Regions from separate parts of the Jejuibacter calystegiae genome, predicted to be linked through region 1. Evidence: predicted binding sites of a transcription regulator. Region 1 holds the regulator's gene; each other region holds the start of a gene.
The links. Region 1 encodes CRP, which controls carbon source genes, mostly activating them, when cyclic AMP is high. Its sites were predicted from a motif close to ATGTGANNNNNNTCACAT; they were not measured.
Positions count from the first base shown of each region.

Region 1 (3,369 bases):
CAAACAATTCGCCGTGTTTCAGTGGCTACACCCCTGTACTCAAGGAGTTGCTCAGCTATGTCCACCAGGCATCCGATTATCGCCGTCACCGGTTCCAGCGGTGCGGGAACCACCACCACCAGCATCGCATTTCGTAAGATTTTCGCCGAACTTGGGCTCAGAGCCGCCGAGCTCGAAGGTGACAGTTTCCACCGCTATACCCGCCCGGAAATGGATATGGAGATTCGCAAGGCCCGGGATTTAGGGCGCCATATCAGCTATTTCGGCCCGGACGCCAATGACTTTGGTCTGCTGGAAAATACCTTTACCGAATATGGTCATAGCGGTACGGGAAAGTCCCGCAAATATCTACATACCTACGATGAAGCAGTGCCCTGGGATCAGGTGCCAGGCACCTTTACTCCCTGGCAGCCGCTACCAGAACCTACGGACGTGCTGTTCTACGAAGGGCTGCACGGCGGCGTGGTCACCTCGCAGCACGATGTGGCGCAGCATGTGGATCTACTGGTCGGCGTAGTACCCATCGTCAACCTGGAGTGGATTCAGAAACTGGTGCGCGACACCAGCGAGCGCGGCCATTCCCGTGAAGCCGTGATGGATTCGGTGGTGCGTTCGATGGAAGACTACATCAACTACATCACCCCGCAGTTCTCACGTACCCACATCAACTTCCAGCGCGTGCCGACGGTAGATACCTCTAATCCCTTCGCCGCCAGAGAGATCCCGTCGCTGGATGAAAGCTTTGTGGTGATCCACTTCCGGGATCTGGAGGTCGATTATCCCTGGCTGCTGGCGATGCTGCAGGGCTCGTTTATCTCGCATATCAATACGCTGGTGGTGCCGGGCGGCAAGATGGGACTGGCGATGGAGCTGATTATGACGCCGCTGGTGCGGCGCATTATGGAAGGTAAAAAGATAGCCTAATCCCTGGCTGGGGAGGGGAATCTGTCTCCCCTCCCCAGCCAGCATCAGCCTTCCACCACCTCATATGAATGGGTGATATTCACCGCTTTACCCAACATCAGCGCCACAGAGCAGTATTTCTCGGCAGACAAATCCACCGCACGCGACACCGCATTGTCTTTCAGATCCTGGCCGGTAACGATAAAGTGCAGATTGATATGAGTGAACAGGCGCGGCGCCTCTTCACGACGCTCCGAGGTTAGCTTCACCTCGCAGTCGGTCACGCCGTGGCGACCCTTTTGCAGAATAGAGACCACATCGATGGCGCTACAGCTTCCCACCGCCATCAGCACCATCTCCATCGGACTGGGGGCCTTGTCGCCGGAATTCCCGTCCATCAGCACCTGATGCCCGGAGGCGGACTCACCCAGGAAAGTCAGGCCCTCAACCCATTTTACTCGTGACTGCATGTTGTCGCTCCCATCAAGCCATTCTTCCCCACAGAGTAAGCCGCCGCAAAGAAAGTCGCAACAGAAGGCGATCCGGGTCAAGCTGAAACGAGACAATAGGAGACACCCGGAAAAAGCTATGCTAAAACACTGAGGATACCCTCTCGCGGCGCGGCGAAGCGCGTACGGGATGAAATTTCACGTGAAATTTATGTAGCTTACAGGCTTTTCTCATGCCAGATCCCCAAGAGCGGGGACAAACGATCAATACGCCCGGAGGCCCATATTCTTCCGGGCGTCAGCTTATAACCAGAGGATAACCGCGCATGGTGCTTGGCAAACCGCAAACAGACCCGACTCTCGAATGGTTTTTGTCTCATTGCCACATTCATAAGTATCCATCGAAGAGCACACTTATTCATCAGGGTGAAAAAGCCGAAACCCTCTATTACATCGTTAAGGGCTCTGTCGCAGTACTTATCAAAGATGAGGAAGGGAAAGAGATGATCCTCTCTTACCTGAATCAGGGGGATTTCATTGGTGAACTGGGGCTATTCGAAGAAGGCCAGGAGCGTAGCGCCTGGGTACGGGCGAAAACCGCCTGCGAAGTCGCTGAAATCTCCTATAAGAAATTCCGTCAGCTGATCCAGGTAAACCCGGACATTCTGATGCGCCTTTCCTCGCAGATGGCCCGCCGTCTGCAGGTCACCTCAGAGAAAGTGGGCAATCTCGCCTTCCTGGATGTGACAGGTCGTATCGCACAGACTCTGCTGAACCTGGCAAAACAGCCGGACGCAATGACCCATCCGGACGGAATGCAGATCAAAATCACCCGTCAGGAAATCGGGCAGATCGTGGGCTGTTCCCGCGAAACCGTTGGCCGTATTCTGAAGATGCTGGAAGATCAAAACCTGATCTCCGCACACGGGAAAACCATCGTCGTCTTCGGTACCCGTTAATCCCGGTCTGTAACGGCGTGTTGTGGCAACGCGCCGTTTTTCTCTTTGCCACTGACGCGTTACCCTGTGCCAATGCGCCGACTGATCTATCACCCCGAAGTTAACTACGCGCTGCGTCAGACCCTGGTACTGTCGCTGCCGGTGATTATCGGGCTAATATTCGGTAGCCTGCAACAGGGCCTGCTCTTCTCGCTGGTTCCCGCCTGTTGCAATATCGCGGGCCTGGATACCCCCCATAAACGTTTCTTTAAACGCCTGATCGTCGGCGGCTCGCTGTTCGCCTTTAGCAGCCTGATGGTGCAGCTACTGCTGATGGAAAAGCTGCCACTGGCCGCCATCTTCTTCGGAATGGCGCTGTTACTGGGCGTTACGGCGGAAATCAGCGCCCTGCATGGCCGCCTGTTGCCTGCTTCGCTTATCGCCGCGATCTTTACTCTGGGGCTGGCCGGCAATATGCCGGTCTGGCAGCCGATGCTGCTGTATGCGCTCGGCACCCTGTGGTACGGCGCCTTTAACTGGTTCTGGTTCTGGATGTGGCGTGAGCAGCCGCTACGCGAGACCCTGAGCCTGCTCTATCGCGAACTGGCGGACTACTGCGAAGCCAAATACAGCCTGCTGACCCAGCATACCGATCCGGAAAATGCGCTGCCGCCGCTGCTGATTCGTCAGCAAAAGGTGGTGGATCTCATCAGCCTCTGTTATCAGCAGTTGCATATGCTATCTGCCACCAGCCGCCAGAATGATTATAAGCGCCTGCTGCGCGTCTTTCAGGTGGCGCTGGATCTTCAGGAGCATATTTCCGTCAGCCTTCACCAGCCTGAAGAGGTACAGAAACTGGTAGAGCAGAGCCACGCGGAACCGGTGATTCGCTGGGCGGCCCGTACCGTGGCCGCCCGGCTGCGCGTAGTCAGCGACGATATACTCTACCACCGCTATCCCCGGCGCTTTAGCATGGAAAAACCCATCTCCGCGCTGGAAAAGATTGCCCGCCAGCATCCGGAAAACCCGGTGGGGCAGTTCTGCCACTATCACTTCAGCCGTATCGCCCGACTACTGCG
Region 1 is NZ_CP040428.1:738,626-741,994, forward strand. It holds gene FEM41_RS03510 (phosphoribulokinase) at 58-924, shown strand; gene FEM41_RS03515 (OsmC family protein) at 969-1,373, opposite strand; gene crp (cAMP-activated global transcriptional regulator CRP) at 1,679-2,311, shown strand; gene FEM41_RS03525 (YccS/YhfK family putative transporter) at 2,384-3,369, shown strand, end outside.

Region 2 (3,369 bases), 2.2 Mb from region 1:
CGCGGCGATAAACGAGCCCAGGAAGATCCCCAGCACCAGGAACACGCCCCAGTTCAGGAATTTACTGTCGCCCATGACCAGGTACTGAATAATATTGGCGCTGGGAGAGGTGATCCCCAACCCAAAGTGGCGGCCGGTGGCTTCGCTCAGGGGCCAGGCCAGGGTGGCGATCAGGCCAATCAGGATCGCCGTAATAAAGGGATGCCAGCGCTTTTCAAACAGCAAATGCGCCAGACCGCTACGCTTCGGCGGCAGCATGGCCATTTTCAGCTTCGGCTTACGCAGCTCTTTCGCCACCACCGCCAGGGTTACCACCAGCAGCAGCGCAATCAACGGCCATACCGATATACCCAGGGTCTCGGCGATGGAGTTATGGGCGGTGCTGAGCCCTTTGACCTGATGGTTAAAGTCGGTCATATGCGCCGAACGCATCGCCGCGCTGGTCAGCATATAGGCGAACAGCGCAATCCAGCTACCCAGCAGCCCTTCGCCGGCGCGATACCAGGTGCCGGTAGCACAGCCGCCCGCCATCACAATACCGATGCCGAAGACATAACCGCCGAAGACGGTGCCAAACCAGGGGAAAGCGCCTGCGTCATAGCTCAACCAGCCACCGGCGATCAGGGTAAACACCCCGATGCTCTGCACGGCTATCGCTATCAGCAGCGCATAGAAGATGCGGTTATTCTTCGCGATGTACATATCGCGAAAACCGCCGGTCAGGCAGAAACGACCGCGCTGCATCACAAACCCCAGCAGCGCGCCGCAAATCAGCCCGGAAAAGATCGTATACCACATAAAAAAATCGCCATTTGGTGTTAATCAGCTAATCGTGAAATTATTTCGCGTGTCACCATTACGGGGCCAATAACCAAAGGCGATAACATATGTTTTTTAAGAATTAGCTCAGTATTCAGGGCATTAGATTACAGAAAAACCTTACCCATCATATAGGTTCGGGCCTGCCCGCCGATTTTGACCCGGTCCTCCAGCCATTCACAGCGCAGATCGCCGCCCCGTTCCGACACCTGGCGGGCCCGCATCCGGGTTTTACCCAGCTTTGCACCCCACCAGGGGATCAGCATGGTGTGGGCCGAGCCGGTCACCGGATCTTCCGGCATCGTCACTTCAGGGCTGAAGAAGCGGCTGACAAAATCATATTCGCTGTCCGCTGCCGTTACGCATACCTTATTCAGCCCGCCAATCTGGCGCATCAAAGCGAAATCCGGCTGCAGCGCTTCCACCTGTTCACGGCCTGAAAGCTCCACCAGCCAGCATTTGCCTTTACTGACCGAGCGGGCCTGGTCGATGCCCAGCGCCTGTAACAGCGCCTGGGGCGGCGTTTCGGGCCTGCAGTCACGCGCAGGCAAATCCAGGGTTAACCATTCGCCATTGCGGGTGACCTGAAGCTCTCCCACAAAGCGGGTGCTGAAGCGAATCGAGGTGTCCGGCCAGTCGAGATATTCGAAAATCACGTGAGCCGCGGCCAGGGTGGCGTGGCCACACAGGTCGATTTCGGCATGGGTGGTGAACCAGCGCAGTTCAAAACCGCTATCGCTACGCACCAGAAAGGCGGTTTCCGACTGGTTATGCTGTCTGGCCATCTGTAACATCACCTCATCCGGTAACCAGTCCGTTAACGGGCAAACCGCCGCCGCATTCCCGCCAAACGGTCGGTCGCTGAACGCATCAACCAACCAGAAATCAATCGCCTGCATCATTTATATCCTCAGAATATCCCTTACGCTGTTATTAACACGCCGTCAGTCACCGCGCCAGGGGGAGCGTCGTCATTGTAAAGAAGTGAGAGATTCGTCACAAAATCGTTGTGTTTTGCCCGAGCGAGGTTTTAAGATCGGCGCCTTTCTTCCTCCTTTCGAATTAACAGGCGCAAAACACTTTTATGACGGTAAACACAGTCTCCCGCAAAGTCGCGTGGCTGCGCGTTGTTACGCTTGCCATCGCCGCGTTTATCTTCAACACCACGGAGTTTGCGCCCGTGGGCCTGCTGTCGGATATTGCACAGAGTTTTAATATGCAGACTGCCCAGGTGGGCATTATGCTGACCATCTATGCGTGGGTGGTGGCGCTGCTGTCGCTGCCGTTTATGCTGCTGACGGCAAAATTTGAACGACGCGGGCTGCTGATTGGGTTGTTCGTGGTCTTCATCGCCAGTCATGTGCTCTCTTATCTGGCCTGGAACTTCCAGGTACTGGTGCTGAGCCGCATTGGTATCGCCTGCGCCCACGCCATCTTCTGGTCGATCACCGCCTCGCTGGCCATTCGTATGGCGCCACACGGCAAACGCGCCCAGGCCCTGAGCCTGATCGCCACCGGTACCGCGCTGGCCATGGTGCTGGGTCTGCCGCTGGGCCGCATGGTGGGTCAGTATCTGGGCTGGCGCGTCACCTTCCTGGGCATCGGCGCGGTGGCGCTGTTAACCCTGCTGAGCCTGATGAAACTGCTGCCGAAACTGCCCAGCGAACACTCCGGCTCGCTTAAGAGTCTGCCGGAACTGTTCCGCCGCCCGGCGCTGGTGGGCATCTATCTGCTGGTGGCCGTGGTGGTTACCGCCCACTACACCGCTTACAGCTACATCGAGCCCTTTGTGATGACGGTCGCCGGTTTCAGTGCCGGGTTCGCCACCATTCTGTTGCTGATTCTGGGCGGCGCCGGCATTATCGGCAGCATTATTTTCAGCAAGCTGGGCAACCTGCATGCATCAACCCTGGTCAGCGCCGCCATCGCCACGCTGCTGGTCTGCCTGATGTTGCTGTATCCGGTATCCGGCAGCAGCAATGGCCTGATCGCGCTGAGCCTGTTCTGGGGTATCGCGATGATGGTGATCGGCCTTGGCATGCAGGTGAAAGTGCTGGCGCTGGCGCCGGATGCCACCGACGTGGCGATGGCGCTGTTTTCCGGCATCTTTAATATTGGTATCGGCGCGGGCGCGCTGCTGGGGAATCAGGTCAGTCTGCATCTGTCGATGGCCGATATCGGCTATGTGGGCGCCATTCCGGCCCTGGCAGCGCTGGTCTGGTCACTGGTGGTATTCCGCCGCTGGCCCACCAGAACGCTGGAACAGCAGCCTCACCACTCCTGATAGCCTCTCCCACCGGCCCCTGGTCGGTGGGGATCTACTCGCAATTCCGGCGTGCTTGCGCCTTGCGCATAGCCGCTTTATGCTCGATCTTCTCCAGCAGCTCCTGAACGTCATCTTCATCAATATCCAGAAACTGACCGTCGAGCAGCGCGGCGTGAATATCTTCACGGGTCACCGATGCCCCTTGCGACACCCCCCGGGACTTCACCTCTTCTTCGGCCAGCGGATGCGGATAACGACGCCCTACCAGGTTGTTGAAGATCATC
Region 2 is NZ_CP040428.1:3,725,201-3,728,569, reverse strand. It holds gene tsuA (thiosulfate utilization transporter TsuA/YeeE) at 1-798, opposite strand, end outside; gene FEM41_RS17180 (PhzF family phenazine biosynthesis protein) at 927-1,718, opposite strand; gene FEM41_RS17175 (sugar transporter) at 1,904-3,103, shown strand; gene FEM41_RS17170 (HPP family protein) at 3,138-3,369, opposite strand, start outside.
Region 2: the regulator CRP is predicted to act here: its motif matches at 1,804-1,821, upstream of FEM41_RS17175 (sugar transporter).

Region 3 (3,369 bases), 2.3 Mb from region 1:
GTGGGAGAGGCGCGTCAGGTGGATATGGCGGCGCGTCTGGGGGTCTCACAGCCAACGGTGGCGAAAATGCTCAAGCGCCTGGCCTCGGTGGGATTGATCGAGCAGATCCCCTGGCGCGGCGTGTTTCTGACCGCAGAAGGGGCGAAGCTGGCAGAGGAGAGCCGGGAACGTCATCAGATAGTGGAAAACTTTCTGCTGGCGCTGGGGGTGAGCCCGGATACCGCCCGCCGCGATGCGGAAGGGATGGAGCACCACGTTAGCGAAGAGACGCTGGAACTATTCCGCCGCTTTAGCGAGACGCGTCAGGAATAACCGTCGTCCCCATAATAAAAAAGGCCGCTTGTGCGGCCTTTTTTGCTGTCATAACGGCTATCAGTTAAGACGTACCGGCATACCGGAACGGTTCTCAACGGCTTGCTGCACCACGCTCTGATCGACGTCGGCCTGGTCGGTCACTTCACGCAGTTTCTTAGTCAACACAATCGGCACCTCTTCTTTACCGGCCATCTGGGCCTCGGTGGTAGAGAGCGGATTATGCACTTCGATATAGCGGCTGCCGTCCGGCTCGGTCGTGGTTTTTACCGGCTCATCGATAAACTGCACGCGGGTGCCGACCGGCACGTTCTCGAACAGGAACTTAATGTCGTCGTTACGCAGACGCACGCAACCGTGGCTTACCCGCAGCCCGATACCGAAGTTAGCATTGGTGCCGTGGATGGCGTACAGGCGGCCGATATACAGGGCATACAGACCCATCGGGTTATCCGGACCCGCCGGGAATACGGCAGGTAGATATTCACCGCGAGCCTTATATTCGGCGTGCATCTTGGCGGTCGGGGTCCAGGTGGGGTTCGCGCGCTTGCGCTCTACCTTGGTGGTCCAGTTAATCGGCGTATCTTTACCCAGCTCGCCGATCCCAATCGGCAGAACCACGACGGTACCGCTGTCTTTCGGGTAGTAGTAAAGACGCATTTCGGCACTGTTGATGATGATGCCCTTACGCGGCGCATCCGGCAGGATGAGCTGCTGAGGAATGGTCAGCACGGTACCGGCTTTTGGCAGATAGGGATCCACGCCGTGGTTGGCTTCCATCATGTTGGACAGCCCCATCTGGTACTGTGCCGCAAAGTATTCCAGAGGCTGCTTGTTACCCTCCGGAACGGTGACAACCTGATTCTGGCCGACGAGACGGCTCCCCTCAGGGGGCAGCGGATAGGTTACCGCAGAGGCAGTTTTACAAAAACCGACAAGGGTAAATGCTGCCAGTAAAAGCGTACGTAATTTCATAGTTAAGTCGCGCAGTTGTTATCGGTGCCACAGAGGCTATTGGTTAAGATACGGTGAAAGTGCCGCCAGCGCATTATAGGAGCATTGGGGCTTTGAGGAAATTCGGATGTGGATGAAATCACATTTTTCACCTGAATTTGTGTATTAGTGTAGGTTATTTTGTCACGGATTTGGATCCGGGCGATCCCTGAACGCACTTATGGCATAATGTCGTGTTTATCACACTTTCAACCTGGGGAAGATTCTTGTTAGTTTCCAGTAATGTCACCATGCAGTTCGGCAGTAAGCCGCTGTTCGAAAACATCTCCGTTAAGTTTGGCGGCGGTAATCGCTACGGTCTGATCGGCGCCAACGGTAGCGGAAAATCAACTTTTATGAAGATCCTGGGGGGCGATCTGCAGCCGAGCGGCGGCAATGTCTCTCACGATCCCGATGAGCGCATCGGTAAGCTGCGTCAGGATCAGTTCGCCTTCGAACAGTACACGGTGCTGGATACGGTCATCATGGGGCATACGGAACTGTGGGAAGTTAAGCAGGAGCGCGACCGCATCTATGCTCTGCCGGAAATGAGCGAAGAAGAAGGCTATAAGGTTGCCGATCTGGAAGTGAAATACGGCGAAATGGACGGTTATTCCGCCGAAGCGCGAGCCGGTGAACTGCTGCTGGGCGTGGGCATTCCCCAGGAGCAGCACTACGGGCCGATGAGCGAGGTGGCGCCTGGCTGGAAACTGCGCGTGCTGCTGGCTCAGGCGCTGTTCTCCAACCCGGATATCCTGCTGCTCGACGAACCGACCAACAACCTGGATATCGACACCATTCGCTGGCTGGAGCAGGTGCTTAACGAGCGCGACAGCACCATGATTATTATTTCCCACGACCGCCACTTCCTGAACATGGTCTGCACCCATATGGCGGATCTCGACTACGGCTCGCTGCGGGTGTATCCTGGCAACTACGATGAGTATATGACCGCGGCGACCCAGGCGCGCGAACGCCTGTTGTCGGATAACGCTAAGAAGAAGGCGCAGATCGCCGAACTTCAGTCATTCGTCAGTCGCTTTAGCGCCAACGCTTCCAAATCGCGTCAGGCCACCTCCCGCGCCCGTCAGATAGACAAAATCAAGCTGGAAGAGGTGAAAGCCTCCAGTCGCCAGAACCCGTTCATCCGCTTTGAGCAGGATAAAAAACTGTTCCGTAATGCGCTGGAAGTGAAGGATCTCAGCAAGGGGTTCGATAACGGCCCGCTGTTCAGCGGCTTCGGCACGCTGATGGAAGTGGGCGAGAAGCTTGCGGTGCTGGGCACCAACGGCGTGGGTAAATCGACCCTGCTGAAAACCCTGGTGGGCGAACTGACGCCAGACAATGGTACGGTGAAGTGGTCCGAAAACGCGCGCATTGGCTACTACGCTCAGGATCACGCCGCGGACTTTGACTGCGATCTGAATGTTTTCGACTGGATGAGCCAGTGGAAACAGGAAGGGGATGACGAGCAGGCTGTGCGTAGCGTGCTGGGTCGTCTGCTGTTCAGCCAGGATGATATCCGCAAACCGGTGAAGGTGCTATCCGGGGGTGAGAAAGGACGGATGCTGTTCGGCAAGTTGATGATGGAGCGCCCCAATATCCTGGTGATGGATGAACCTACCAACCACCTGGATATGGAGTCCATCGAGTCGCTGAACAGCGCGCTGGAGCTTTATGAAGGAACGCTGGTCTTTGTCTCCCACGACCGTGAGTTCGTAAGCTCTCTGGCGACCCGCATCGTGGAAATCACGCCTCAGGGCGTGGTCGACTTCGGCGGTGGTTACGAAGAGTATCTGCGCAGTAAAGGTATCGAATAACGGTACTGTGCGTTCCCTCTCCCCGGGCGGGAGAGGGAACGACAGCGCCTTTATTTAAGCGCCCAGCAATTTCCCTCCACGCCGTCGATAGTCAGACGACGCGTTTCGCCTTCCGGTAATGTTATGTGCAGTTCAGACCAGGCCGGGCGCCAGTCGCCGCGAACGTTAAACTTCAGGTTGATGGAATCGGCGTTACAGGTCATCTCCCAACTGAGCCACAGCGCGTTGCCCTCTTTATAACCCC
Region 3 is NZ_CP040428.1:3,043,264-3,046,632, forward strand. It holds gene mntR (manganese-binding transcriptional regulator MntR) at 1-312, shown strand, start outside; gene ldtB (L,D-transpeptidase) at 373-1,287, opposite strand; gene FEM41_RS13990 (ABC-F family ATPase) at 1,533-3,125, shown strand; gene FEM41_RS13995 (glycoside hydrolase family 31 protein) at 3,176-3,369, opposite strand, start outside.
Region 3: the regulator CRP is predicted to act here: its motif matches at 1,394-1,411, upstream of ldtB (L,D-transpeptidase).

Region 4 (3,369 bases), 1.0 Mb from region 1:
TCGCGCCTGCTGGTTTGGGGGGCCGATAATACGTGCGATGCCGTTTTTTTACGCCTGGTGTGCCATCAGCTTAGCCGTGCAGGGCATGATATACCGCTGTTTGCTATTGATGTTCCCGGCCATCGCGCTGTAGCGAGCTGTCCGCCGCCGCAGCTGGCGGCTTATATTGACGAGGCGCGTACGATCTCCACGGAAATGCGCGATAGCCTGGCGGATGAGTTTGACAGACTTGCCGCACATCGCGCGTTGTTAAGGCGATATCGCCCGCGCTGCCAGCCGGCGTTTGAGTTTCCCGGGCCCGATATCTTCGATGCTCTTTTGCTTAAGCGAAGCGCGCCGGAGTGGCGTCCCGCCCTGCGTATCATTGGCGATGTGCAGGGCGCATGGCCTGAACCAGTGAATAGCGAATTTCTCTATTCGCGGCTGCGCTGGCTGGTGGCTCAGGGGCAGCTACAGGGGCGGGGGATAGATAATGCCATGCGGGCCTGTTATATCGCCCTGCCCGCAGCTTCAGGATAACACCACGCGCTCGTCGGCGGCGGGCGGGTGCCCCAGCGCGTACATGCGCCCTTCGGCGGCCAGCGCCAGCAGGTTGGGGTCATGTTCGCGGTTGCGGGCAAAGACCAGCGCAATCAACTGGCGCATCTGGTAAGGCTCCGCCAGTTTTAGCAACTGCACGTCCTGTTCATACACCTTCTTCATTCTGCCCGGCATCAGGGTAAATCCCACCCCGGCCTGCACCAGGCTTAGCATCGAAAAGATATCGTTCACCCGCATGACGATCTCCGGCTCGAAACCGGCCACGTGGAAGGCCTCCTGAAAACCAGCATAGGTGGCGAACCCTTCCGCCAGCGAGACGAACTTCTCTTCCCGGTAGTCACGCAGATCCGCCGGACCTTCCTGGCTGAGTTCGGCGCTGGCCGGGGCGGCCAGGCAGATATCGTCCTCAAACAGCGGCAGCACCTCCAGCCGGGTACGGTCGATCTCGCTTTCGGAAATCGAGATCAGGATGGCGTCCAGCGAGCCGTCGTTCAGCATGCCGAGCAGGGTGGCATTCGATCCCATGGTGAGATCCAGCTCCAACTGGGGGCGGCGCAGCTTCATGCCCATAATCAGTCGCGGCACGGTTTCCAGAGTCAGCGAATAGAGAGTGCCGATACGCAGTCGCCCCTGGCCTATCCCCGCCGCTCGCCGGGCCTCTTCCAGACCGCGATCCACCGCCGTGACCGCCTGCTGACAGTACTGCTGCAGCACCAGGGCCGCGGGCTGGGGCACCAGATTACGCCCCTGATGGGCGAACAGCGGGCAGCGTACCTCCTCTTCCAGCGAATGCAGCGCCCGGTGCACGCTGACGCTGCTTAACCCCAGGGCCTCTGCGGTGCGAGCGATATTGCCTTTCTCCATAAAGGTCAGAAAGACCAGCAGCTTGCGGAAGGTGATTTCGTTATCAATTTGCATCGCGATAAGTTTTTTAAATATCAGAAGGAAATAGTGCGCCACATCTCAAAACAGATCATCAGGTTTGCGTGCCGCTTTTACCGAAACAGGGTTGTTAAGTGTGATGTCTGTCACACAAAAAGTCGGATTAGTCCTGATGTCGTGGAAATATGTGGAACCGATCACTCATGGCTGTGCCATTTCCACTTTGAAGTGGAAAACAACTCGCTACAAACCCTGCGCCCCTGCCTATAGGTTAAAGCCATCCCAATTAATAAGGTATCTAGCGTGGAAAACGGAGCGGTAATGGTTAATGAAACCAGCAGCCAGAATGAGCAGGTCGCCCGCCTTGGGGAAGAGATGCTGGCCTGGATTAAGGCGCTGCTGAAGACGCAGGAGATAGTCCCGAACGCCGTGCAGGAGCAGATGCTCGACTCGCACGTCAGGGCAATGGCATTCCGGTCCGTGACCGGTGAGCCGCTGCCGGAAGTGGATGCCAGCCTGTTTGAAGAGATTTCACAGGACTCTATGCGGCTTGCGGAACAAGCGGTTGCGAAGTTCGGCAATCTGCCGGTCGAAGAGGCCTGGCTGCTGTCGGTGCATTTCGAAGTAGCAAAAGATAACGATTAACGGATCAGGAGTAACAACATGGCACAGATTACGGTAGTGATTGGCGATCGTCTGGGTAAAGGTCAGAAAGTGGCTGAAGGCGTAGAAAAAGCCGGTGGTCGCGCGGTAGTGGTTCCGGGCGTGGCGGCGGATATGAAGCTGGGCGACGTGATGAAAGCGGAAGAGGCCACCTTTGGTATCTCTTTCTGCGGCAGCGGCGGCGCGGGCGCGATTACCGCTCAGAACAAGTACGGCTATAAAGCGAAATATGGCATGCGTTCTATCGACGAAGGCGTGACGGCCATTAACGAAGGCTGCAACGTGCTGGGCTTCGGCTTTATGGATAAAGAAGAGCTGGGCGAACGCCTGGTGCAGGCCTGGCAGAAGAAATACGGCGCCTGATTATGAAAGAGCACTTCACCACCACGGTGAGAGTCACCGGCAAAGGCGACGCGAAAGCGAAGGCCTTTGCCGACGCCCTGAGCAAGGTTCAGGGCGCAGTGATGAAATCGACTCCCCAGGTTTTACTGCGTATTGAACCCCAGGATATTGAGGTGATTCAGGCGCAGGTCGCGGTACGCAAAGAGGCGTTTTTATTTATCTTTCTGCGCCGGGAGAGACGGACTTTCAGCGTTGAACTGGATGTCACTGTGACGGTGACGGCAATCAATCTCGACAAAGTGGATTTTGTCGCGAACACCTAAGTAATCACAAGAAAAGGGCAGAGTGATGTTCTTAATTATATTAATAAAATCGCTCATCATCGGCGCGCTGGTCGGCGTGGGTGTGGGCGCCGGAGCGGCACGAATGTTTCATGCGCCCACCACCCAGGGGATGGGGGCGTTTCGTACGTTGGGGGAGCTTAACTCCTGTGAGGGAGACCCGGCTTCTCACTTCTCATTTGGCCTGGGCTTCTTCTTTAACGCCTGGGCATCGTCAGTGGCTGCGGGCGCCTTCACCCAGGACGTTGACCACCGCATTATCCCTAACTGGGCGGCGGCGGTGCTGATGATCAAAAACCGCAACGTCGCGGAAACACTGCACGATCCGAAGAAGATGGCCATTGCTGGCGGCATCATCGGCATGGTGGTTGTGACCTTCCTGAACCTGACGGCATCGTCGGTACCGGAAGCGCTTCAGGTCACGGCTGTGAAGGTGTTGGTACCGGCGGCTAACCTGCTGGTTAACATCGTGATGCCGGTGATCTTCTGGCTGGCGGCCATCGATGCCGGTAAGCGCTCGGGGTTCTGGGCCACCATTTTTGGCGGTCTGGCGCAGTTGATTATGGGTAACGCCGTACCGGGTCTGGTGCTGGGTATTCTG
Region 4 is NZ_CP040428.1:1,781,952-1,785,320, forward strand. It holds gene FEM41_RS08205 (DUF3658 domain-containing protein) at 1-519, shown strand, start outside; gene FEM41_RS08210 (LysR family transcriptional regulator) at 511-1,458, opposite strand; gene FEM41_RS08215 (glycine dehydrogenase) at 1,726-2,067, shown strand; gene FEM41_RS08220 (SFCGS family glycine-rich protein) at 2,086-2,448, shown strand; gene FEM41_RS08225 (DUF4312 family protein) at 2,451-2,750, shown strand; gene FEM41_RS08230 (DUF4311 domain-containing protein) at 2,776-3,369, shown strand, end outside.
Region 4: the regulator CRP is predicted to act here: its motif matches at 1,557-1,574, upstream of FEM41_RS08215 (glycine dehydrogenase).